Regions from separate parts of the Bacillus sp. N5-665 genome, predicted to be linked through region 2. Evidence: predicted binding sites of a transcription regulator. Region 2 holds the regulator's gene; each other region holds the start of a gene.
The links. Region 2 encodes Rex, which represses fermentation and respiration genes when NADH is low (regulators of the CRP and FNR family bind a similar motif). Its sites were predicted from a motif close to TTGTGAAATATTTCACAA; they were not measured.
Positions count from the first base shown of each region.

Region 1: adhE (bifunctional acetaldehyde-CoA/alcohol dehydrogenase) is a predicted target of Rex. The motif match lies at 4,591-4,608, and genes of this name have one in related genera.
Region 3: nirB (NADPH-nitrite reductase large subunit) is a predicted target of Rex. The motif match lies at 5,459-5,476, and genes of this name have one in related genera.

Region 1 covers NZ_CP093325.1:1,070,436-1,078,227, forward strand. The annotation lists gene MNO09_RS07910 (YrrS family protein) at 14-664, shown strand; gene MNO09_RS07915 (YrzA family protein) at 700-915, opposite strand; gene MNO09_RS07920 (class I SAM-dependent DNA methyltransferase) at 1,052-1,690, shown strand; gene mtnN (5'-methylthioadenosine/S-adenosylhomocysteine nucleosidase) at 1,705-2,400, shown strand; gene MNO09_RS07930 (O-acetylserine dependent cystathionine beta-synthase) at 2,483-3,406, shown strand; gene MNO09_RS07935 (bifunctional cystathionine gamma-lyase/homocysteine desulfhydrase) at 3,410-4,543, shown strand; gene adhE (bifunctional acetaldehyde-CoA/alcohol dehydrogenase) at 4,804-7,407, shown strand; gene MNO09_RS07945 (YrhC family protein) at 7,534-7,761, shown strand.
Region 2 covers NZ_CP093325.1:5,259,272-5,267,063, reverse strand. The annotation lists gene MNO09_RS29465 (ABC-F family ATP-binding cassette domain-containing protein) at 153-2,087, opposite strand; gene MNO09_RS29460 (redox-sensing transcriptional repressor Rex) at 2,275-2,904, shown strand; gene MNO09_RS29455 (YdiK family protein) at 2,934-3,125, opposite strand; gene MNO09_RS29450 (CPBP family intramembrane glutamic endopeptidase) at 3,122-3,871, opposite strand; gene groES (co-chaperone GroES) at 4,273-4,557, shown strand; gene groL (chaperonin GroEL) at 4,596-6,230, shown strand; purine riboswitch at 6,371-6,472, shown strand; gene guaA (glutamine-hydrolyzing GMP synthase) at 6,638-7,792, shown strand, end outside.
Region 3 covers NZ_CP093325.1:3,445,563-3,453,354, forward strand. The annotation lists gene MNO09_RS20210 (esterase/lipase family protein) at 1-444, opposite strand, end outside; gene MNO09_RS20215 (arylamine N-acetyltransferase family protein) at 994-1,833, shown strand; gene MNO09_RS20220 (hypothetical protein) at 1,929-2,138, opposite strand; gene exsG (exosporium protein ExsG) at 2,355-2,507, opposite strand; gene MNO09_RS20230 (excalibur calcium-binding domain-containing protein) at 2,716-3,606, shown strand; gene MNO09_RS20235 (hypothetical protein) at 3,735-4,304, opposite strand; gene ric (iron-sulfur cluster repair di-iron protein) at 4,578-5,285, shown strand; gene nirB (NADPH-nitrite reductase large subunit) at 5,494-7,792, shown strand, end outside.

The DNA of each region.
Region 1 (7,792 bases), 1.3 Mb from region 2:
GGAGGTTTGAAGAATGGCAGGAGGATCTAGATTCCAACAGAAACAACAAAAACGTCGTCAAAACGGTGTTTTAAATATTGCAATTGCAATTGTATTAATATTAGTAGCTATTGTATCATATCAATTGTTTGTTCCTGAAAGAAAAGAGCAAGCGTCTTCTAGTGATAAAAAAGTAGCTCAGCAAACAACGAAAGAGAATAAAGCTGAGAAAGCTAAAGGCAAAGAAGAGACGAAGAAGAACGAGCAAGATAAGACAGAGGCTAAGAAGCAGGAAGAAGAAGAGAAGCAAAAGGCTGAGGAAGAACAGAAAAAAGCTGAAGAAGAAGCGAAAGCTAACGAGAAAGCACCAGCTGAAAAAACACAGTCACAGGCAACAGATGCTTATACGAAATCTTCTTGGAAGCCAGTAGGTACAGAGCAAGGTGCAACACCTGCGATGACGTTTAAAAAAGGTACAGCAGATTGGAATGAGATGAATCAAGCGATTTCAGCTGCAATTGACGTTCCAGTAAATCAATTAGTTATCCATAGAATTGGAAATAACGGTAAGAATAAAGCTTACGGTAACGTACAAGATAAACAATCAGGTAAAAAATATTATGTGAATATTGATTGGGTAGAAAATGAGGGCTGGAAACCAGTACTTGTTCAAACTCTAAACTAAAAAAGAGAAGCTCCTTAGGAGCTTCTCTTTTTTAGTTAGCGTAATTTCTTTAATTTAAAATGAACAACCGCGCTATAATATGGTCTTTTGCTTTCGGGATCCATAACCATTTGATGCGAGATGTGATGAACTTCAAGCATAAGTGCTTTATTATTATCGATTTGTTCGCTAATTTTTCGTTCCAAAGAAGCTAAGTCTCCTGCTTCGAAAAACTCTACTTTATCTTCTAACATTTCAAAGGTAAATGACACGAAGACGACCCCTCTCCTATGTAATCAACTATAGTGTAACAAAGAAAAGAATGAAATACCATGTACATTTCAATTGACATTTTTAGCAAGAGGGCATATCATACTGATAAAACCGATAAGAAAAAGGGGAATTTTTATGGGGACAGAATTTAATGGTTTATTTGATGAGTGGGCTCATACGTACGACTCATTCGTACAAGGCGAAGATATACAATATAAAGAAGTTTTCGCTCGTTATGAGGATATTCTAGAGGATGTAGTTAACAAGTCATTTGGTAATGTATTAGAATTTGGTGTTGGTACTGGAAATTTAACAAATAAATTATTACTTGCTGGCCACACAGTTTACGGTATAGAACCGTCACGTGAAATGCGCATGATTGCAAAAGAGAAATTGCCGCAAGAGTTTTCGATTACAGAAGGTGATTTTCTTTCGTTTGAAGTTCCAAATTCAATTGATACCATTGTAAGCACCTATGCATTTCATCATTTAACAGATGATGAAAAAAATGTAGCGATTGCGAACTATAGTCAATTGCTAAACAAAGGTGGTAAAATAGTGTTTGCTGATACGATATTTGCAGATCAAGATGCATATGATAAAACTGTTGAAACAGCAAAACAAAGAGGTTTCCATCAGTTAGCGAACGATTTGCAAACGGAATATTATACACGTATTCCAATCATGCAGTCTATTTTTGAAAACAATGGCTTCCATGTAACGTTTACGAGATTAAATCATTTCGTTTGGGTAATGGAGGCAACTAAGCAATAGAAAGAGGGATTAGATTGAGAATTGCTGTAATTGGAGCAATGGAAGAAGAAGTACGTATTTTACGTGACAAATTAGAACAAGCAGAAACAGAAACGGTTGCGGGTTGTGAATTTACGAAAGGACAATTAGCAGGACATGAAGTAATCTTGTTAAAGTCTGGTATTGGTAAAGTAAATGCAGCGATGTCAACGACAATTTTATTAGAAAGATATAAGCCTGAAAAAGTAATTAATACTGGTTCAGCTGGTGGCTTCCATCATTCTCTAAACGTTGGAGATGTAGTTATTTCAACAGAAGTTCGTCATCATGACGTAGATGTAACAGCATTTAACTATGAGTATGGTCAAGTACCAGGAATGCCTTCTGGATTCAAGGCTGATGAAGCATTAGTTGCATTAGCTGAGAAATGTATGCAGGCAGAAGAAAATATTCAAGTTGTAAAAGGTATGATTGCAACAGGTGATTCATTTATGAGTGATCCGAACCGCGTTGCAGCAATTCGTGATAAATTTGAAGACCTTTATGCAGTAGAAATGGAAGCAGCAGCTGTTGCACAAGTATGCCACCAATATGAAGTTCCGTTTGTTATTATTCGTGCACTTTCTGATATTGCTGGTAAAGAATCAAATGTTTCATTTGATCAATTTTTAGATCAAGCAGCTCTTCATTCTACAAACTTTATCGTAAAAGTACTAGAAGAGTTAAAGTAATGTAACAAAAAGGCAACTGTCTCATATAAAGAAAATACATACAGTTGCCTTTTCTTTATTGGCAAATAAGGGGGAGAACACGATGAATGTATATCGTGGAGTTCATGAGTTGATTGGTCATACGCCAGTTGTAGAAATTACTCGTTTTTCACTTCCAGAAGGGGTCCGTTTATTTGCAAAGCTTGAATTTTATAACCCAGGTGGAAGCGTTAAGGACCGTTTAGGAAGAGAATTAATCGAAGATGCGCTAGAAAAAGGGCTTGTTACCCAGGGTGGAACAATTATTGAACCGACCGCTGGAAATACTGGTATTGGACTGGCACTTGCAGCGTTACAACATGATTTACGCGTTATTGTTTGTGTACCAGAGAAATTTAGTATTGAAAAACAAGAATTAATGAAAGCGCTAGGCGCAACGGTCGTGCATACACCAACTGAGCAAGGAATGACCGGTGCAATTGCAAAAGCAAAAGAATTAGTAAATGAAATACCGAATTCATACTCTCCAAGTCAGTTTGCGAATGAAGCAAACCCGCGTGCTTATTTCAAAACACTAGGTCCTGAACTTTGGGATGCACTGAACGGAGAGATTAACATATTTGTTGCAGGAGCAGGAACTGGTGGTACATTCATGGGGACTGCATCTTATTTGAAAGAAAAAAATGTAGATATAAAAACGGTTATTGTGGAACCAGAAGGATCCATTTTAAATGGTGGTAAAGCTGGTTCGCATGAAACAGAAGGGATCGGCCTTGAATTCATCCCGCCATTTTTGAAAACATCTTATTTTGATGAAATTCATACAATTTCTGATCGAAATGCATTTTTACGAGTAAAGGAATTAGCGCGAAAAGAAGGACTGCTTGTTGGGAGCTCTTCAGGAGCGGCATTTCATGCAAGTTTACTTGAAGCAGAGCAAGCGGCGCCAGGTACAAATATTGTAACGATTTTTCCTGATAGTAGTGAGCGTTATTTAAGTAAAGACATATACAAAGGATGGGAATAAAAAATGAGAGCAAAGACAAAGTTAATTCATGGTATTCGCATAGGAGAACCTTCAACTGGATCTGTAAATGTACCGATTTATCAAACAAGTACGTACAAACAAGAAGCAGTTGGTAAGCATCAAGGATATGAATATTCACGTACAGGCAACCCAACACGTGCAGCTTTAGAAGAAATGATTGCAGTATTAGAAAACGGTCATGCTGGTTTTGCATTTGGTTCAGGAATGGCAGCTATTACAGCTACAATTATGTTGTTCTCAAAAGGTGACCACGTTATTTTAACAGATGATGTGTATGGTGGAACGTACCGCGTTATCACGAAAGTATTAAATCGCTTCGGTATTGAGCATACCTTTGTAGATACAACCAACTTAGAGGAAGTTGTAGAAGCAATTCGTCCAAACACGAAAGCGATTTATGTGGAAACACCAACGAACCCATTATTGAAAATTACTGATATTAAGAAAATATCTACTCTTGCTAAAGAGAAAGATTTATTAACAATTATCGATAACACATTCATGACGCCATATTGGCAGTCGCCGATTACTTTAGGAGCAGACATTGTACTTCATAGTGCAACGAAATATTTAGGAGGTCATAGTGACGTAGTTGCAGGCCTAGTAGTTGTGAATAGACCGCAATTAGCAGAAGACCTTCACTTTGTACAAAACTCAACAGGAGGCATTCTTGGCCCACAAGATAGCTTCTTACTACTTCGTGGCTTAAAAACATTAGGAATTCGAATGGAAGAGCATGAAACGAATTCACGCGCAATTGCCGAGTTTTTAAATAATCATCCAAAAGTAAATAAAGTATATTACCCAGGTCTTGAGTCACATCAAAACCATGAACTTGCAACAGAACAAGCAAATGGATTTGGTGCTATTATCTCATTTGATGTAGATAGCGAAGAAACATTAAATAAAGTACTTGAGAAATTACAATACTTTACACTTGCTGAAAGTTTAGGGGCAGTAGAAAGTTTAATTTCTATCCCATCTCAAATGACACATGCATCAATCCCAGCAGATCGCCGCAAAGAATTAGGAATTACAGATACATTAATTCGTATTTCTGTCGGTATTGAAGACGGTGAAGATTTAATTGAAGATCTAGCACAAGCGTTAGCATAATAAAAATGCACTGCTAATATAAGGCAGTGCATTTTTATCACATCATTTTGTGAAATATTTCACAAAAAAGACATACACAAATGAAATTATTTCATGTATATTAAGTTCATGAAATGTTACTCACGAACAATCTTGTGAAATGTTTCACAAACAATGAGGTTCATGTAGGAAAGCAACTCTATTTTTTTTACGCTAATCGGGACTTATTATGACCTATAGGGTCTCATTTAGTCCACGATAGCAGAATAGGAGGAATTTACATGGTAGTCAAAGAGAAAGTTGTAAATGAAATGCAGGAAGTAAAAGAGATGATTGATACGTTAGTGAATAACGGTCGAAAGGCTTTACAAGCATTAGAAGGTTTTACACAAGAGCAAATTGACAACATTGTTCACGAAATGGCATTAGCAGGTGTGGATCAACATATGCCGCTTGCGAAGTTGGCTGTTGAAGAAACGGGTCGTGGTGTATATGAAGATAAATGTATTAAAAATATTTTTGCTACTGAATATATTTGGCATAGCATAAAAAAAGATAAAACAGTAGGGATTATTCACGAAGATCCTCATGAAGAAATAATAGAAATTGCAGAACCTGTCGGTGTAGTAGCTGGGGTAACGCCAGTAACGAATCCAACGTCGACAACAATGTTTAAAGCATTAATCGCGATAAAAACGAGAAATCCAATTATTTTCGCATTTCATCCTTCAGCACAAAACTGTTCCATTGCAGCGGCGAAAACAGTATATGATGCAGCGGTGAAGGCGGGGGCACCAAAACATTGTATTCAGTGGATTGAAAAACCTTCTGTCGAAGCAACAAAACAATTAATGAACCATGAAGGTGTTGCGCTTGTTTTGGCAACTGGAGGAGCAGGTATGGTGAAATCAGCTTATTCTACTGGAAAACCAGCGCTAGGTGTAGGTCCTGGTAATGTACCATGCTATATAGAGAAATCAGCGCATATAAAACGAGCTGTTAATGATTTAATTTTATCAAAAACATTTGATAACGGTATGATTTGTGCATCAGAACAAGCAATCATTATAGACAAGGAAATTTATGATGATGTGAAAACAGAAATGATTGCAAACAATTGTTACTTTGTAGCAGAAGAAGAGAGAAGAAAATTAGAAAAGCTAGTTATTAATGAAAATACATGTGCAGTAAATAGTGATATTGTAGGGAAATCAGCGCAGTACATTGCCGCATTAGTTGGAATTACTGTGCCTGAAAATACAAAAATGCTTGTAGCTGAAATACAAGGTATCGGAGCAGCATATCCACTATCTCGTGAGAAACTGAGTCCAGTATTAGCGTGTGTAAAAGCAAATTCATTAGAAGAAGGATTTACATATTGCGAAGAAATGTTAAACCTTGGTGGTTTAGGACATTCAGCAGTCATTCATTCTACAAATAAAGAAGTACAAAAACAATTTGGATTACGTATGAAAGCTTGCCGTCTTATTGTAAACGCCCCTTCATCACAAGGTGGAATCGGTGACATATATAATGGATTTATTCCATCACTTACGCTTGGTTGCGGCTCGTATGGGAAAAACTCAGTTTCTCAAAACGTAACAGCGACGCATTTATTAAATATAAAAAGGTTGGCAAATAGAAAAAAGAATATGCAGTGGTTCAAATTACCACCAAAAATTTATTTTGAAAAACATGCGACAGCATATTTAGCAAATATGCCTAACATTTCACGTGCATTTATTGTAACGGATCCAGGAATGGTTGAGCACGGATATGTAGATACGGTTACGCATTATTTACGTAAACATGCAAATGATGTAAAAGTCGAAGTTTTCTTTGAGGTCGAGCCAGATCCATCAGATGAAACTGTGTTTAAAGGTGCGGAAATGATGAGAAGTTTTAAGCCAGATGTAATTATCGCACTTGGTGGTGGTTCAGCTATGGATGCAGCGAAAGGGATGTGGCTTTTCTATGAGCACCCAGAAACAACATTCTATGGAATTAAACAGAAGTTTTTAGATATAAGAAAACGTACATGTAAATATCCGGAATTAGGAAGTAAGGCGCAGTTTGTTGCCATTCCAACAACATCAGGAACAGGATCAGAAGTGACACCATTTGCGGTTATTACAGATAAGAAAAATAATATAAAGTATCCGCTCGCGGATTATGAATTAACACCAGATGTAGCAATTGTTGATCCACAGTTTGTAATGACAGTACCACCACATGTAACAGCAGACACTGGGATGGACGTATTAACGCATGCAATCGAGGCGTATGTGTCTGTTCTAGCAAATGACTATACAGATGGATTAGCATTAAAGGCCATTGATCTCGTATTTAAATATTTACCAAGAGCATTTAAAGATGGAAATGACGAAGAAGCGCGAGAAAAAATGCATAACGCTTCTGCAATCGCTGGGATGGCATTTGCAAATGCTTTCTTAGGTATTAATCACAGCTTAGCACATAAAATTGGACCGGAATTTCATATTCCGCATGGGCGTGCCAATGCAATTCTTATGCCGCACGTAGTTCGCTATAATGCTATTAAGCCAAGAAAACACGCGTTGTTCCCAAAATATGAGCACTTTGTAGCTGATGAACGCTATGCACATATTGCGAGAATGCTCGGGCTTCCAGCAGGCTCGACAGCAGAAGGTGTGGAATCACTCGTCCAAGCAATTATTGAGCTTGGAAAAAGCTTAAATATAAATATGAGTATTGCAGGACAAGGAGTTGCTAAAGACCAATTTGAAGAGGTTGTTGGATTATTAGCAGAAAGAGCTTTTGAAGATCAATGTACAACAGCTAATCCAAAATTACCTCTCATTTCAGAGTTGAAAGAAATTTATATGGAAGCATATAAAGGGGAGTAATGGTTATGAAAGAGTCGCAATAAAGCGGCTCTTTTTCATTTGGAAAACATCTCCCAGAATGGCTGTATTTACTGGTCTTTAAGTTTAATAGAATATGATACAGTGAAATAGAGGAGTGAGAATTTAATGAAAGAATTACAAGGAAAAATAGAAGATTATACTCGGTTCGGACAAATCCTTCTCGCTGTAAGTACATTGTTAATGGTTGGCTTATTGATTCCGAATGGAGCAAAAGAAACAATACAATCTTTTGTTATGATGGGGAGCACCATTATATTTTTAAGTTTATCATTCTTTTTCTTTCAGCGTGTGAAAGTGATGCGAGATCAGTTAGAGGGAAATGAATGTGAGTAATATTATGAAATAGAGCACTACGAAAAGAACG
Region 2 (7,792 bases):
TGTGCCCTTATTATAGGGGCGAGCCAACATTGTCAAACTTTGTCGGTAAATCGGTATGTCGTGTCGAATCGTTTATACCCCAGCTAGAAGATAAAAAGGATGTCGCATAGTCAAAAATCCCGACTTATGAGACATCCTTCTTATTCATACTCTTATAAATGTAATTCTTCCCATTCTGCCATACAAGCATCAAGTTGCTCTTGTAGTGTTTGCTTTTTCGTTGTAATTTCACTAGCCTTTTCATAATCTGCGTATATTTCTGGTAAGCAAAGTTGATCTTCTAACGTAGCAATTTCTTCTTCAAATTCTACAATATTTTGTTCTAGCTCCTCAATTTTTCGAGTGCGTTGACGTTCTAATTGTTTACGCTCTTTTTCTTCGAGATAATTTAATTTTTCTTGAGCTACAGTTTTTTGAACAGGTGCTTGGTTTTCTTGCTGTTCTTGTTGTTCAAATGCTGCACGTTCAATCATTTCATTTTTCTTCTCCACATAGTAATCGTAATCGCCTAAATACTCTTGTGCACCTTCTGTTGACAACTCAACAACGGTCGTCGTTACACGATTAATAAAGTAGCGGTCATGTGAAACAAATAGAAGGGTGCCTGGATAATCAATTAAAGCATTCTCCAAAATTTCTTTACTATTTAAATCAAGATGGTTCGTAGGTTCATCGAGAATTAATAAATTCGATTTTTGCATCATAAGTTTTGCAAGAGCTAATCGAGCTTTTTGTCCACCACTAAGAGAAGATACTGGTTTTAGTACATCATCCCCTGTGAATAAGAAGTTACCTAATATCGTGCGAATTTCTTTTTCGGGCTGCAGTGGATATTCATCCCATAACTCATTTAAAACTCGCTTAGAAGATGTTAAGTTTGCTTGTTCTTGATCATAATAACCAACAGATACATTGGATCCGAAAGAAACATCACCATTTAATAGTGGTAACTTATTCACAAGTGATTTTAATAATGTGGATTTCCCAATTCCGTTTGGACCAACTAAAGCAACGCTATCCCCGCGAGTTAAGCGCATAGTTACATGTTCAATAATCGGATCATCATCATAGCCGATAGTTGCATCCTTTACTTGTAAAACATCATTTCCACTTTGTTTTTCGATATCGAAGTGGAAGGATGCTGACTTAGAATCACCTAAAGGTCTAGTCAATAATTCCATTCTATCTAATTGTTTACGACGGCTTTGAGCACGTTTTGTCGTAGATGCGCGAGCTATATTTTTTTGAACGAAATCCTCAAGCTTAGCGATTTCATCTTGTTGTTTTTCATAACGTTTCATGTCTTGCTCGTATAATGCTGATTTCAAGTCTAAATATTTACTGTAGTTACCAACAAATCGTCTGCTTTCTTTATTCGAAATTTCATATACTTGTGTAACGAGTTTATCTAAGAAATAACGGTCATGAGAAACGATTAGTATTGCGCCAGGATAGCCTTGTAAATATTGTTCAAGCCATGTTAATGTTTCGATGTCTAAATGGTTTGTAGGCTCGTCCAAAATAAGTAGGTCTGGTTTCGTTAATAATAATTTACCGAGAGCTAATCGTGTTTTTTGTCCACCACTTAATGTAGAAATCGTCGTCTGGTGCGTTTCAACTGGGAAGCCAAGACCACTTAAAATCGAGCGAATATCTGCTTCATATTGATATCCACCTTGATCTTTATAATCTAATTGCAATTGGTCATAATCAGCTAATAATCTTTCATATGTAGCCTCGTTTGAAAAGTTTTCTTCTTTTCCCATCTCTTGCTCTAGCCTTCGAAGTTTTGTCTCCATTTGCTGCAAGTGTGTAAAGACGGTTAACATTTCATCCCAAATTGTTAAAGATGTTTCTAACCCGGTATTTTGAGCTAAATATCCGATTGAGACATCTTTCGGTTTTATAATTTCGCCACCATCATGAGATAGCTCACCAGCTATTATTTTTAATAATGTAGATTTTCCGGCCCCATTTCGTCCGACTAATGCGATACGATCTTTCGTTTGAACTTCTAATTTTATGTTTGCAAGAATCGTTTCTGCACCGTATAATTTCGTAAGCGCGTTTACTTGTAATAAAATCAATGTTTTCACCTCAAATAATTTCTTAACTTTGCCATGTTTATATTTCTCAATCATACTAAAAATAGTGTATAGTTTAAAATAAAGAGAGAATACTTCTTCTCTTTATTATACAGGGAAATTCATGAGTGCTAAACTTCTGTATTTGATTCAAGTATATGAATAAAGATAGGAAGAGAGGAGAGGTTATATGGATCAGCAAAAAATTCCACAGGCCACTGCCAAACGATTGCCTCTATACTATCGATTTATCCAAAACTTATCTCTTTCTGGTAAGCAACGTGTTTCATCAGCCGAATTGAGCGAAGCGGTAAAAGTTGATTCCGCAACGATTCGAAGAGATTTTTCATATTTTGGAGCGTTAGGGAAAAAAGGTTATGGATATAACGTAAATTATTTATTATCATTTTTCCGTGAAACACTCGACCAAGATGATATAACACGTGTAGCACTTATTGGAGTAGGTAATTTAGGGACCGCTTTCTTACATTATAATTTCACGAAAAACAATAATACAAAAATTGAAATGGCGTTTGATGTTAGTGAAGAGAAAGTCGGGACAGAAATCGGGGGCATTCCTGTATATCATTTAGATGAATTAGAAGAACGTTTATCAACTGATATACAAGTGGCAATATTAACAGTACCCGCTACAGTAGCACAATCTGTAGCAGATAGATTGGCAGAAACGAACGTGCATGGTATTTTAAATTTCACACCAGCGCGCTTAAATGTGTCAGATAATATAAGAATTCACCATATTGATTTAGCGGTAGAGTTACAAACACTTGTTTACTTTTTAAAGAATTATCCACAATAAAACGCAGAGGAAGCGACCTCTGCGTTTTATTATTGTTTTTTCTTTGTGAATTTAACTAAGATAAGGCGAAGTGCCAAATTAAAATCAATTGTTGCCATAACTGCAAATAGTATTGTCCACATATTCCAGATTGTATCTGTTACGTTCGTAATGGCGAAGCGTGTAAAGATACATCCTAGAAGGAAGTACAATGCAGCCATGAACAATGGTGAGTTCCTCATACTAAAAATCCTCCGATAAAGCCTTGCATTTTTTCAGCTTCTTTAATCATTTCTTGAATTTGTTCATTGCTCATTAAAACTTGAGCAACTGCAACTAATGTATTCATTGCAACATGAGCCGCGATAGGGACGATAATACGCTTCGTTTTTACATATAAAAAGGCGAATACGAGTCCCATAGAAGTGTATACCAATAAGTGAGTGAAATCAAAATGAATTGCTGCGAATACAAGAGAACTAATGATAGCAGCAATAAAGAAGTTAAACTTCTTATAAAGTGTACCAAATAAAATTTTTCTAAATACGATTTCTTCCAAAATAGGTCCTATTATAGAGATAACGATAAGGAACCAAGGTGTCGTTCTTGCGATATCCATAAGTCTTGCTGTATTTTCTGATCCAGGTTTAATTCCTAATACACGCATTTCTATCATACCGGCAATACTTTGTGAGAAAAATGCTAGGAAGAACCCAATAAAAATCCAACCAATCGTAGCTGGAACAGTAGAGCGCATTGTATCTAAACGTCTGTCACGAATATCTGTTCTAAGTAACCAAAGTACGATACATAATGCAATAAAGAAGCTAATGATTGCCCAGTGGCCAGTTATGAGTTGAAATTTCTCTTCTCTAGTAAATCCTCTGTTATCATAAAGTCCAGTTTTCAGCAGAAGTGGTAATCCAGCAATGGATGATAACTGCATTAAAATGTATGTAACGATAACCCACCAATATTGTTTTTTCAAATGGTTTAACCATCCTTTCTAACTCTAGTGTATGAGATAAGGTAGGATAACATGTAAGTATGCTACCTACGATATAAACTTCACTTAAATTATGTTTTTTTCGTAAATCCTTATTTGAAATTATAATAGAAGACAGGAGAAAGTTGTGTGTATAGCGAAAACAACTTAGGGTGTCCTTTCATATTGTAACATACGAGTAGTGGAAACAACGATTCATATAGTAAAGGTAGAAGAAGAGGGACTCTATATAGAAAAGTGTATAGCTTAATTTGCGAAAAAATTATGATTTTTTTACTTGCAAAAGAAATTGAGATTATTTATTATTATAAGTGTGTTAGCACTCGGGTGACTTGAGTGCTAATAAATAAAATTTACATAACAAAATGAGGAGGTTATTGTTCATGCTAAAGCCATTAGGTGATCGCGTTGTAATTGAGCTTGTTCAAGCAGAAGAAAAAACAGCAAGTGGTATTGTATTACCAGACACTGCAAAAGAAAAACCACAAGAGGGTAAAGTTATTGCAGTAGGTACTGGTCGAGTGCTTGAAAATGGTGAGCGTGTTGCTTTAGAGGTAGCTGCAGGTGATCTTATCATCTTCTCAAAATATGCAGGTACTGAAGTAAAATACGAAGGTACTGACTACTTGATTTTACGTGAAAGTGACATTTTAGCAGTTATTGGTTAATTATATAAATCTTAAAAAATTCAAGGGGGTCAATTATTATGGCAAAAGATATTAAATTTAGTGAAGAAGCACGTCGTTCGATGCTTCGCGGTGTCGACACTCTTGCAAACGCAGTTAAAGTAACGCTTGGACCAAAAGGTCGTAACGTTGTACTTGAGAAAAAATTCGGTTCACCACTTATTACAAATGACGGTGTAACAATCGCAAAAGAAATCGAATTAGAAGATGCATTCGAAAACATGGGTGCAAAATTAGTAGCAGAAGTTGCTAGCAAAACAAATGATGTAGCTGGTGACGGAACGACAACTGCAACTGTATTAGCACAAGCAATGATTCGTGAAGGTCTTAAAAACGTAACAGCTGGTGCGAACCCAATGGGTCTTCGTAAAGGTATCGAAAAAGCTGTTACTGCTGCAATTGCAGAATTAAAAGAGATTTCTAAACCAATCGAAGGTAAATCTTCTATCGCACAAGTAGCTGCTATTTCTGCAGCTGACGAAGAAGTAGGTCAATTAATCGCTGAAGCAATGGAGCGCGTTGGTAACGACGGCGTTATTACTTTAGAAGAATCTAAAGGATTTACAACAGAATTAGACGTAGTAGAAGGTATGCAATTTGATCGTGGATATGCATCTCCTTACATGATTACTGATTCTGACAAAATGGAAGCAGTTCTTGATAACCCATACATCTTAATTACTGATAAGAAGATTTCTAACATCCAAGAAATCTTACCAGTATTAGAGCAAGTGGTACAACAAGGTAAACCACTTCTTATCATCGCTGAAGATGTAGAAGGCGAAGCTTTAGCTACATTAGTAGTGAACAAACTTCGTGGTACATTCAATGTAGTAGCTGTTAAAGCTCCTGGATTTGGTGACCGTCGTAAAGCAATGCTAGAAGATATCGCAATCTTAACTGGTGGCGAAGTAATCACTGAAGAATTAGGTCGTGACTTAAAATCTGCTACAGTTGAATCTTTAGGACGTGCTGGTAAAATCGTTGTAACGAAAGAAAACACAACTGTAGTTGAAGGTATCGGAAATTCACAACAAATCGAAGCTCGTATCGGTCAAATCCGTGCGCAATTAGAAGAAACTACTTCTGAATTCGATCGTGAAAAATTACAAGAGCGTCTTGCAAAACTTGCAGGTGGCGTAGCGGTAATTAAAGTAGGTGCAGCAACTGAAACTGAGTTAAAAGAGCGCAAACTTCGTATTGAAGATGCACTTAACTCAACTCGTGCAGCAGTAGAAGAAGGTATCGTTGCAGGTGGTGGTACTTCACTTATGAACGTATACACGAAAGTAGCTTCTATCGTAGCTGAAGGCGACGAAGCAACAGGTATCAACATCGTACTTCGTGCATTAGAAGAGCCAGTTCGTCAAATCGCAATCAACGCTGGTCTAGAAGGATCTGTAGTTGTAGAGCGTCTAAAAGGCGAAAAAGTAGGCGTTGGTTTCAACGCAGCTACTGGCGAGTGGGTTAACATGCTTGAAACTGGTATCGTAGATCCAGCTAAAGTAACTCGCTCTGCACTTCAAAACGCAGCATCTGTTGCAGCTATGTTCTTAACGACTGAAGCTGTAGTAGCTGACAAGCCAGAACCAAATGCACCAGCAATGCCTGACATGGGCGGCATGGGCATGGGCGGTATGGGCGGAATGATGTAATTCCGTTTGCTCGAAAAACATCCATTTCTATATAGAAATGGATGTTTTTTTTATGTTTTTTAGAAAAGGAAATGAATTTCTGTAGAATTTTGTCGCTTTCTCTCTTGACCATACGGATACTTCATTGTTAGAATCTAGGAAGATAATATAAAACAATCCTTCATATATCCTCGATGATATGGTTTGAGAGTCTCTACCGGGTTACCGTAAACAACCTGACTATGAAGGCAGTGCGTCTTATATTTATAAAGAGCGGAAGACTATCTTTCTTTATAAAGCCAGACCCCTGCCTTTTCTTTGTTATGAGACTAGAGGCGGAGGACTGGCTTTTTTTATTATATTAGTAATGCTTTTTGCCAAATTGGTGAAAATATTTATATACGAGAACTAACGTTGGGGTGATTATTTTGAAGAAGCAGCATGATACAATTATCGTTTTAGATTTTGGGAGTCAGTACAATCAGTTAATAGCACGTCGAATTCGTGAGTTCGGTGTATACAGTGAACTTCATCCACATACAATTACTGCAGAAGAAATTAAAGCAATGAATCCAAAAGGGATTATCTTCTCTGGTGGACCAAATAGTGTATACGGTGAAGGCGCATTACATTGTGATGAAAAAATCTTTGAACTAGGATTACCGATCTTCGGTATTTGTTACGGTATGCAGCTTATGACGCAACACTTCGGTGGGAAAGTAGAACGTGCAAACCACCGTGAGTACGGAAAAGCTGTTCTTAAAGTAGAGAACGAATCAAAATTATATGCGAACCTTCCAGAAGAGCAAGTTGTATGGATGAGCCATGGTGACTTAGTAACTGGTTTACCTGAAGGATTCGTAGTAGATGCAACAAGTGAGTCTTGTCCAATTGCTGGTATGAGCAATGAAGAGCAAAACTTATACGGTGTACAATTCCACCCAGAAGTACGTCACTCTGAGCACGGTAACGATTTAATTAAAAACTTCGTATTCGGCGCATGTGGTTGTTCTGAAGGATGGAACATGGAGAACTTTATCGAAGTAGAATTAGAGAAAATCCGTGAAACTGTTGGAGACAAAAAAGTACTATGCGCACTTAGCGGCGGTGTAGACTCTTCTGTTGTAGCAGTATTAATTCATAAAGCAATCGGCGATCAATTAACATGTATTTTCGTTGACCACGGCTTACTTCGCAAAGGTGAAGCAGAAGGCGTTATGAAAACATTCAGCGAAGGCTTCCACATGAATGTTATTAAAGTGGATGCACAAGAACGCTTCATGAACAAGTTAAAAGGTGTAGAAGATCCAGAGCAAAAACGTAAAATCATCGGTAATGAATTCATTTACGTATTTGATGATGAAGCTTCTAAATTACAAGGTATGGACTTCCTAGCACAAGGTACACTTTATACAGATATCGTTGAGAGTGGTACAGCGACTGCACAAACAATTAAATCTCACCATAACGTTGGTGGTCTTCCAGAAGACATGCAGTTCAAATTAATCGAGCCTTTAAACACGTTATTTAAAGATGAAGTACGTGTATTAGGATCAGAATTAGGAATTCCTGATGAAATCGTA
Region 3 (7,792 bases), 1.8 Mb from region 2:
GATACCGCCTTTACTATGTGCTACAATATTAACTTTTTTACCGAAGTGATTATATATTTCTTCTAATTTTTGTGCTAACAATTTTCCGTTATCCCACTGACTAGCTGACCCTTTCCCAGCAGCATCATATAATTGGATAAATACTGTTTGATAACCTGCTTTTAAAGCATAGTCATACATATCATTTATATCGTGATACACTGTCTTTCCATACCAACTATCAGCATTCCCATTCCTTCCTTGTACAAAAAGAATTGGAGGCTTATTCTCATCGTAATTAGCAGGTTTTTGACCTAAAAACCATTCTCCAGGTGTAAATACTTCTTTATCTGGAAAGCCTGTTTTAAGCTCTTTTACAACTTCTGCTCGCACATTTGTGCTAATCATTGGAACCATGATAAAAAATACAATTAGTAAAGCAACACATCTTCTCATCAATCGCATGTTACTCCCCCCACTTTTTTTGAAAGAAGGTGCTCTTTGTAATTTTTTTATCTTCTCTCTTAATACTAGATAATCTTTTTACTTAAACAAGATCTTGTCCCTATTTTCAAGAGATTACTAGTACCCCTTCTTCCTTAACACACGTTATTCTCTTTGATTCAATCTCTTCCTTTTGAGAGAGCGCTACAAAAAAGTTTCTCAACAATTGTTAACTTTACTGAATCCAAATATCCTCCAATTATTATTGTTTATATAAAGCATACAAATCTTGAAAAAACTTTAGTAAAAAAACACTTTATTACCAGCTAATTATAAAAAAGTTAATGAAGATATGTACTTTTATTTAAATTAAATACAAACTAAACAAAATAGAGGCTTATAATATAAGACTTTCCTACCATTAAATATTAAACTGAAATTTCCGAATAGAAAATAATATTTCCAGAAACATATATTATGATAATTTCCGCAGACTTGAATTACACTTTTAGAAGTACTAACCTAGCGATGAGCAGAAGAAAATTCTGTAACAAGAAAGGAGAATGCTTTATGATGACCAAGTTACAAAAGGAGTTTTTTAAACGATTAAAAATTCCTGCAGAAGAAGTAACATTTGATGATTTAGATGAAATCCTCTTAAAAATGGGATTGATTCTCCCCTATGAAAATCTTGATATTATGGCTGGTACTTTTAAAGACATCTCAAAAAAGAACTTAGTAGAAAAGTTACTTATTCAAAAACGAGGCGGTCTTTGTTATGAATTAAACTCCTTATTGTATTACTTTTTAATGGATTGTGGATTTCAAGTATATAAAGTAGCTGGTACTGTTTATGATCTTTACGATAATAAATGGAAACCCGATGATGGTCATGTCATTATCATATTAAATCATAATAATAAAGATTATGTTATAGATGCCGGTTTTGCCTCTCATCTACCTTTACATCCAGTCCCTTTTAACGGAGAAGTCATCTCTTCTCAAACGGGTGAATATCGAATTCGCAAACGAACTACCCGAAAAGGTACACACATTTTAGAAATGAGAAAAGGGGCTAACGGGGAATCTACAAATTTCTTGCAATCTGAACCATCACATGAATGGAAAATAGGCTATGCCTTTACTTTAGATCCAATAGATGAGAAAAAGGTGAATAACATTCAAAAAGTGATTGTAGAACATAAAGAATCTCCTTTTAATAAAGGAGCTATCACTTGTAAATTAACTGATTATGGTCACGTATCATTAACAAATAAAAATTATACAGAAACCTTTAAAGGCACCAAAAATAAACGTCCAATAGAATCAAAAGATTATGCTCGCATTCTTCGTGAATCTTTTGGAATAACGCAAGTGAAATATGTAGGAAAAACACTAGAAAGAGGCTAGTTGACTAGAAGTATTTCATAATAAAGCAGATTCCATATTTAGAATCTGCTTTATTTTATATTTTGTTATAAAGAAATTTATTTTGCTCTTATCCTTTAATTTTCAATCATATACTCATCATCATATTTATCGTATTGGAGCCCTGATCCTATTTTTGATTCCGTAACTTGATCTCTTAAAAACGGTGCAGCTTCCATTTTGCTAGTTGCAATTTCAATTCCATATTTTTTCGTTAAATGGGCTAATTCTATTAAAAACCACTCTCTTCGCAATGTAACTGGAATATCAAATGTTCTTCTTTTCATATATAATAGCACCTCTTTAATTTCATAACTTAATGAACATCATTACACGCACGTGTGAAAACTACCTTTCATCACTAACATCCAATGAAACATTATAGTATATGCATGTCCATTTTAAACGTGCTATTACAAAACAACATTTCAGTTTACATAATCATATTATGTAAGAGTAAAAGAGAAAGGTATATCCCTTCTCTTCTACTCTAGAAATTTAAATTAAGAACATCTTGGTACACCTAAAGCTAAGAATAAACCTGCTATTCCCGCAGTAATCGGTACTTTTAACGTAATAACATCGTCTACTTTCGTTACTAAAAAGAAAGCATTACCTTCTTGTAATATACAAGTTACCAATAATTGAAATTCCATTTAACCCCCCTCCTTTCAATCGATATATTATACTTTATGAATTTCCTTTAAAAATGTAATAGGAAACACATCTATTTTTCCTTATATATAAAATAAATGTTTATAAGTCTATTAAAAATACTAATTTTCTAAATTTATATAAATCGTGTAATATCCAATAAGTTCCTATATAATCAATAGTGAAAATCTTACAAATGGAGGTATAAAAATGGCGATTTTGAGTAATATTGGTGCAGCTTTATTTTTTATTGCTTTTATTCTTTTAATACTATGTATCATTTCATTCTTTAAGAAAAATGGAAAAGCAAAACACTATGGTCGTCCTACTGTTATTCTTTTTATGATTTCAATTCTCTTAATAGGAATGGGCACTACAAAATCTGAACACCCAGTCATCGATTTTTTTGCTACTTTAAGTTTAATTTTATTTATTTTTTTCCTTGTTCTAGCAATCTTATCCGTAATTAAAAAGACAGGTGTAGCAAAAAAACAATTTATTATCACTGCTATTTTATTTGTCATTTTTGTTGCATTATCAAGTATTTCAGCTCCTTCTTCTGAAAAGACGACAGCAACAAATAAACAAGTCGCTTCTAATAATGCAGAGAAAAAAGATGATAAAAAGAAAGAAGCGGACGAGAAAACTCAAAAGCAAGAAGATGAGAAGCGTCTAGCCGATGAACAAGCTCGTAAGCAAGAGGATGAAAAACGCCAAGCCGAAGAGCAAGCTCGTAAGCAAGAGGATGAAAAACGTCTAGCTGATGAACAAGCTCGTAAACAACAAGAAGAACAAAAACGTCTAGCTGATGAACAGGCTCGTAAACAACAAGAGGAGCAAAAACGCCAGGCTGATGAACAGGCTCGTAAACAACAAGAAGAGCAAAAACGCCAGGCTGATGAGCAAGTTCGTAAACAACAAGAAGAACAGAAAAAAGCACAGCAAGCTCAAACACAACCTGCTGCAAGTAGCAATAGTAATGTAACTTACAAAAATTGTACTGAAGTTAAAAATGCTGGGAAAGCTCCATTATATAGAGACCAACCAGGTTATAGCTCTAAACTCGATCGTGATGGTGATGGAGTTGCATGTGAAAAATAGTAATGAAAAAAGAAGCTTAGTAGAAGCTTCTTTTTTTTACTGTTACGTATAAAATCTAATTACTCTTCCATTCTTGTAAGCAATATATCAATTTAAAATAGCATCTTATTTTTTAAATACTTGTAACATTAACCATTAACTGGATCTATACTCCAATTAATGATTTCAATATGTTTCACCTCCACTTTCCCTTTGACAAGAACATGTGGAATTAGGTGAAACATCCCAAATCTTCTACCCTTTTCGTATTCATCTCTGTAATATTCTTTTGTGCAGGTATTTAATTGCTTTAATTCTCTATATTCATTAAAGTTGATGAGTTCTATTTCACATTCTTTTAATTCTCTATTTGGTCCATCCCAATTATGCTTTGAGTACTTGTATATTGCCATACACTGACCATTCAGTGCACTAATAGGAATTTTATAAAACAGTTTATTTGTATTAATGTTTATTCCTATTTCCAGTAATACTTTATAAATCTCATAAGGATGCAGTGGTAAAAAATGCACAACATCATTCCATAAACATTCTAGTTTTGGTATTTTACGTGTTAATAAGTTCTCCCTTTGAGTATGATCTTTATATTTTTGTATATACTCACCATATAAAATTGGATATACCCTTTTCAATTCATTTAATGGGATTAAATATTCTCCTTTTAGTTCTTCTGGTACCATATGATAAACATATTCCATAAAAACCTCCTATAAAAGATATACTTCCTACCCAAAAGCGTCTTAGATTGATAGAAAATAAATTTGTAAATCATCTATACCTTAATAATGCACTATGGATAATTTCCTGCTCAAAAAATTCTTCGTCATCAGTTCTATTATTTCCTCTATTAAATATCACTCCTATTATTCTCAAATCAGACACATAATAAGTGATTTCAATCACCACATTGTTTTTCATTTATCGCTATTCTTAATTTAGATATTACATTTAAACTTTATGGAGGCATTCATATGGAACATACATTTACTGAAACTTCAATTGTTGGTGAGATTGTTACACAATTTCCGAAAGCTAGTGATCTTTTTAAATCGTATAGAATAGATTTTTGTTGCGGTGGTAATAAGCCACTTATTGATGCAATTCATGAAAGAAATTTATCAGCTTCTGAAGTAATTACAGAGTTAAATACGCTTTATCATAATACGAAACTATTAAATGAATCTGAAATTGATTGGAAAAATGCTTCTTATCGCGAATTGATTGATTATGTAATTAATAAGCATCATCGTTATTTAAATGAAGAGTTACCGCAGTTAAGTCCATATGTGACGAAAGTATTACGTGTTCATGGAGTAAATCAGCCTCATTTAGCTCAAATTCATAAGCTATTTCATGAACTTAAAATGGAATTAGAACAGCATTTAATTAAAGAAGAAACGGAAGATTTTCCATTAATTTTAGAATTTGAACAAAATCCAACTGATGAAAACTATGCAAAGTTACGTAAAGTAGTAGATGAACTAGAAAATGAACACAATCATGCCGGAAATATTATAAAAGAACTTCGTAAAGTGACAAATGACTTTACTCCTCCAGAAGGAGCTTGCGGCACTTATCGACTTGTGTATCAACGCCTTGAAGCGCTAGAGTCTGATTTATTTGAGCATATTCATTTAGAAAATAATATTTTATTTCCACGTGCCATTACGAGAGCATAAATTAAGTGCAGGACATGAGTGTAAATACTTATGTCCTGCTTTTTCATTTTGCGAAAAATATCCACGCCCCTCTCAAACAAATCAGAATTTTAACAATTTGTGAATCATTATAGAAGTGTGATAAATATCACATCTCCCGCTTTTTTGATTTTCTATAATAGAAATATAATCCTTTGTTCAATATTTCACATAAAAAGGGGAAACGAAAATGAAAAAACGTTTAGTTATGATCGGAAATGGTATGGCTGGCATACGCTGTATGGAAGAAATATTAAAACATGATAGTGATTCATATGAGATTACTATTTTTGGAGATGAACCGCATCCAAACTACAACCGTATTATGCTCTCTCATGTTTTACAAGGCAAAACAAATATGCAAGATATCATTATGAATGAATATAGTTGGTACGAAGAAAACGAAATAACTTTATACACAAACGAAAGAGTTCAAAGTATTAACCGAGAAGAAAAAATTATCATTACAGAAAAGAATCGTACTCTTACATATGACAAGCTCATTATTGCAACAGGTTCTAGTGCTTTTATTTTACCTGTTGAAGGTTCCACTCTTCCTGGTGTAACAGGATTTCGAACTATTGAAGATACACAATTTATGATAGATACCGCTAAAGAAAAGAAAAAGGCCGTTGTCATTGGTGGCGGGTTACTCGGTTTAGAAGCCGCGAGAGGTCTAATTGACTTAGGAATGGACGTGCATGTTGTTCATTTAATGCCAAACTTAATGGAGCAACAACTAGATACGAAAGCAGCTTCTCTATTGCGTGAAGATTTAGAAGCGCAAGGCATGAAGTTTTTAATGGAAAAGAAAACTGTAAAAATTCTTGGTACAGACTATGTTGCTGGCATTCAATTTGAAGATGGTGAAGTTGTAGATTGTGATTTAATCGTAATGGCTGTCGGAATACGACCAAATACGAAAATAGCCAGAGATGCTGGTCTCATTGTCAATCGCGGCATTGTAGTCAATGACTATATGCTAACAAATGATGAAGCCATTTATGCAGTTGGCGAATGCGCAGAACATGATGGTATCGCATATGGACTTGTTGCCCCTCTTTATGAACAAGGCACAATATTAGCGAAACATATAACGAATTTACAAACGAATGGATATATGGGCAGTATCGTTGGTACGCAATTAAAAGTTGCTGGTTGTGATTTATTCTCTGCTGGCCAAATTTATGAAGATGATCAAACGAAAGCAATTTCAATCTTTGATGAATGTAAACGTTCCTATAAAAAAGTATTAATTCGTGATAATAAAGTCGTCGGTATCGTTTTATATGGTGACACAGCTGACGGTACACGCCTCTTTAGCATGTTAAAGAAAGAAGAAGATATACAAGAATATACAGCCGCTTCCCTTCTTCACAAAGCTGGTGAAGAAAGTGAACTTGACGTTGCTACAATGAGTGCAGATGACACGATTTGTGGATGTAATGGTGTTACGAAAGGTACAATCGTTCATGCCATTTTAGAGCAAGAGTTAACTACTTTTGAAGAAGTAAAAGGCTGCACGAAAGCCGCAGGATCTTGTGGTAAATGTCGTCCGCTTGTGGAACAAGTTTTATCTCATACACTCGGAGATGCTTTTGATGCTTCTGCGCAGTCTGCTGGTATGTGCGGATGTACAACTTTATCACGTGATGAAGTCGTAGCAGCCATTCACGAGAAAGGCTTAAAATCTCCAAAAGAAGTACGCAATGTTCTTGGTTTTGCACATGAAGACGGCTGTTCAAAATGTCGCCCTGCTTTAAATTACTACTTACGGATGGCGATTCCAGAAGAATATGAAGATGATAAATCATCTCGTTTCGTTAATGAAAGAATGAATGGTAACATTCAGCACGATGGTACATTTTCTGTTATTCCACGTATGTACGGAGGCGTTACAACAGCTGATGATTTAATGAAAATTGCTGAAGTTGCGAAAAAATATGACGTCCCTCTTGTGAAAATTACAGGTGCGAGTCGAATCGGCTTATATGGTGTAAAAAAACAAGATTTACCTAACGTATGGGCTGACTTACATATGACTTCGGGATATGCGTATTCAAAATCTCTTCGTAATGTAAAATCATGTGTTGGTTCTCGCTTCTGCCGTTTCGGTACGAAAGATTCATTAGGACTTGGTATGCTACTTGAACAATCATTAGAAATGGTAGATACACCACATAAAATGAAGATGGGTGTAACGGGCTGTCCTCGTAACTGTGCGGAAGTACTAACGAAAGATTTTGGCGTTGTTTGTGTCGAAAATGGATACCAACTTTATATTGGCGGAAATGGTGGTACAGAAGTACGCGAAGCTGATTTTGTAATGATTGTCCCAACTGAAGATGATGTCCTTCGCATCGCTACAGCTTACATGCAATATTATCGTGAAACTGGTATTTATGGAGAGCGTACTGCCTACTGGACAGAACGTTTAGGCTTCGATCACATAAAAGAAATACTACAAGATGCAAGTATGGTGACTACGC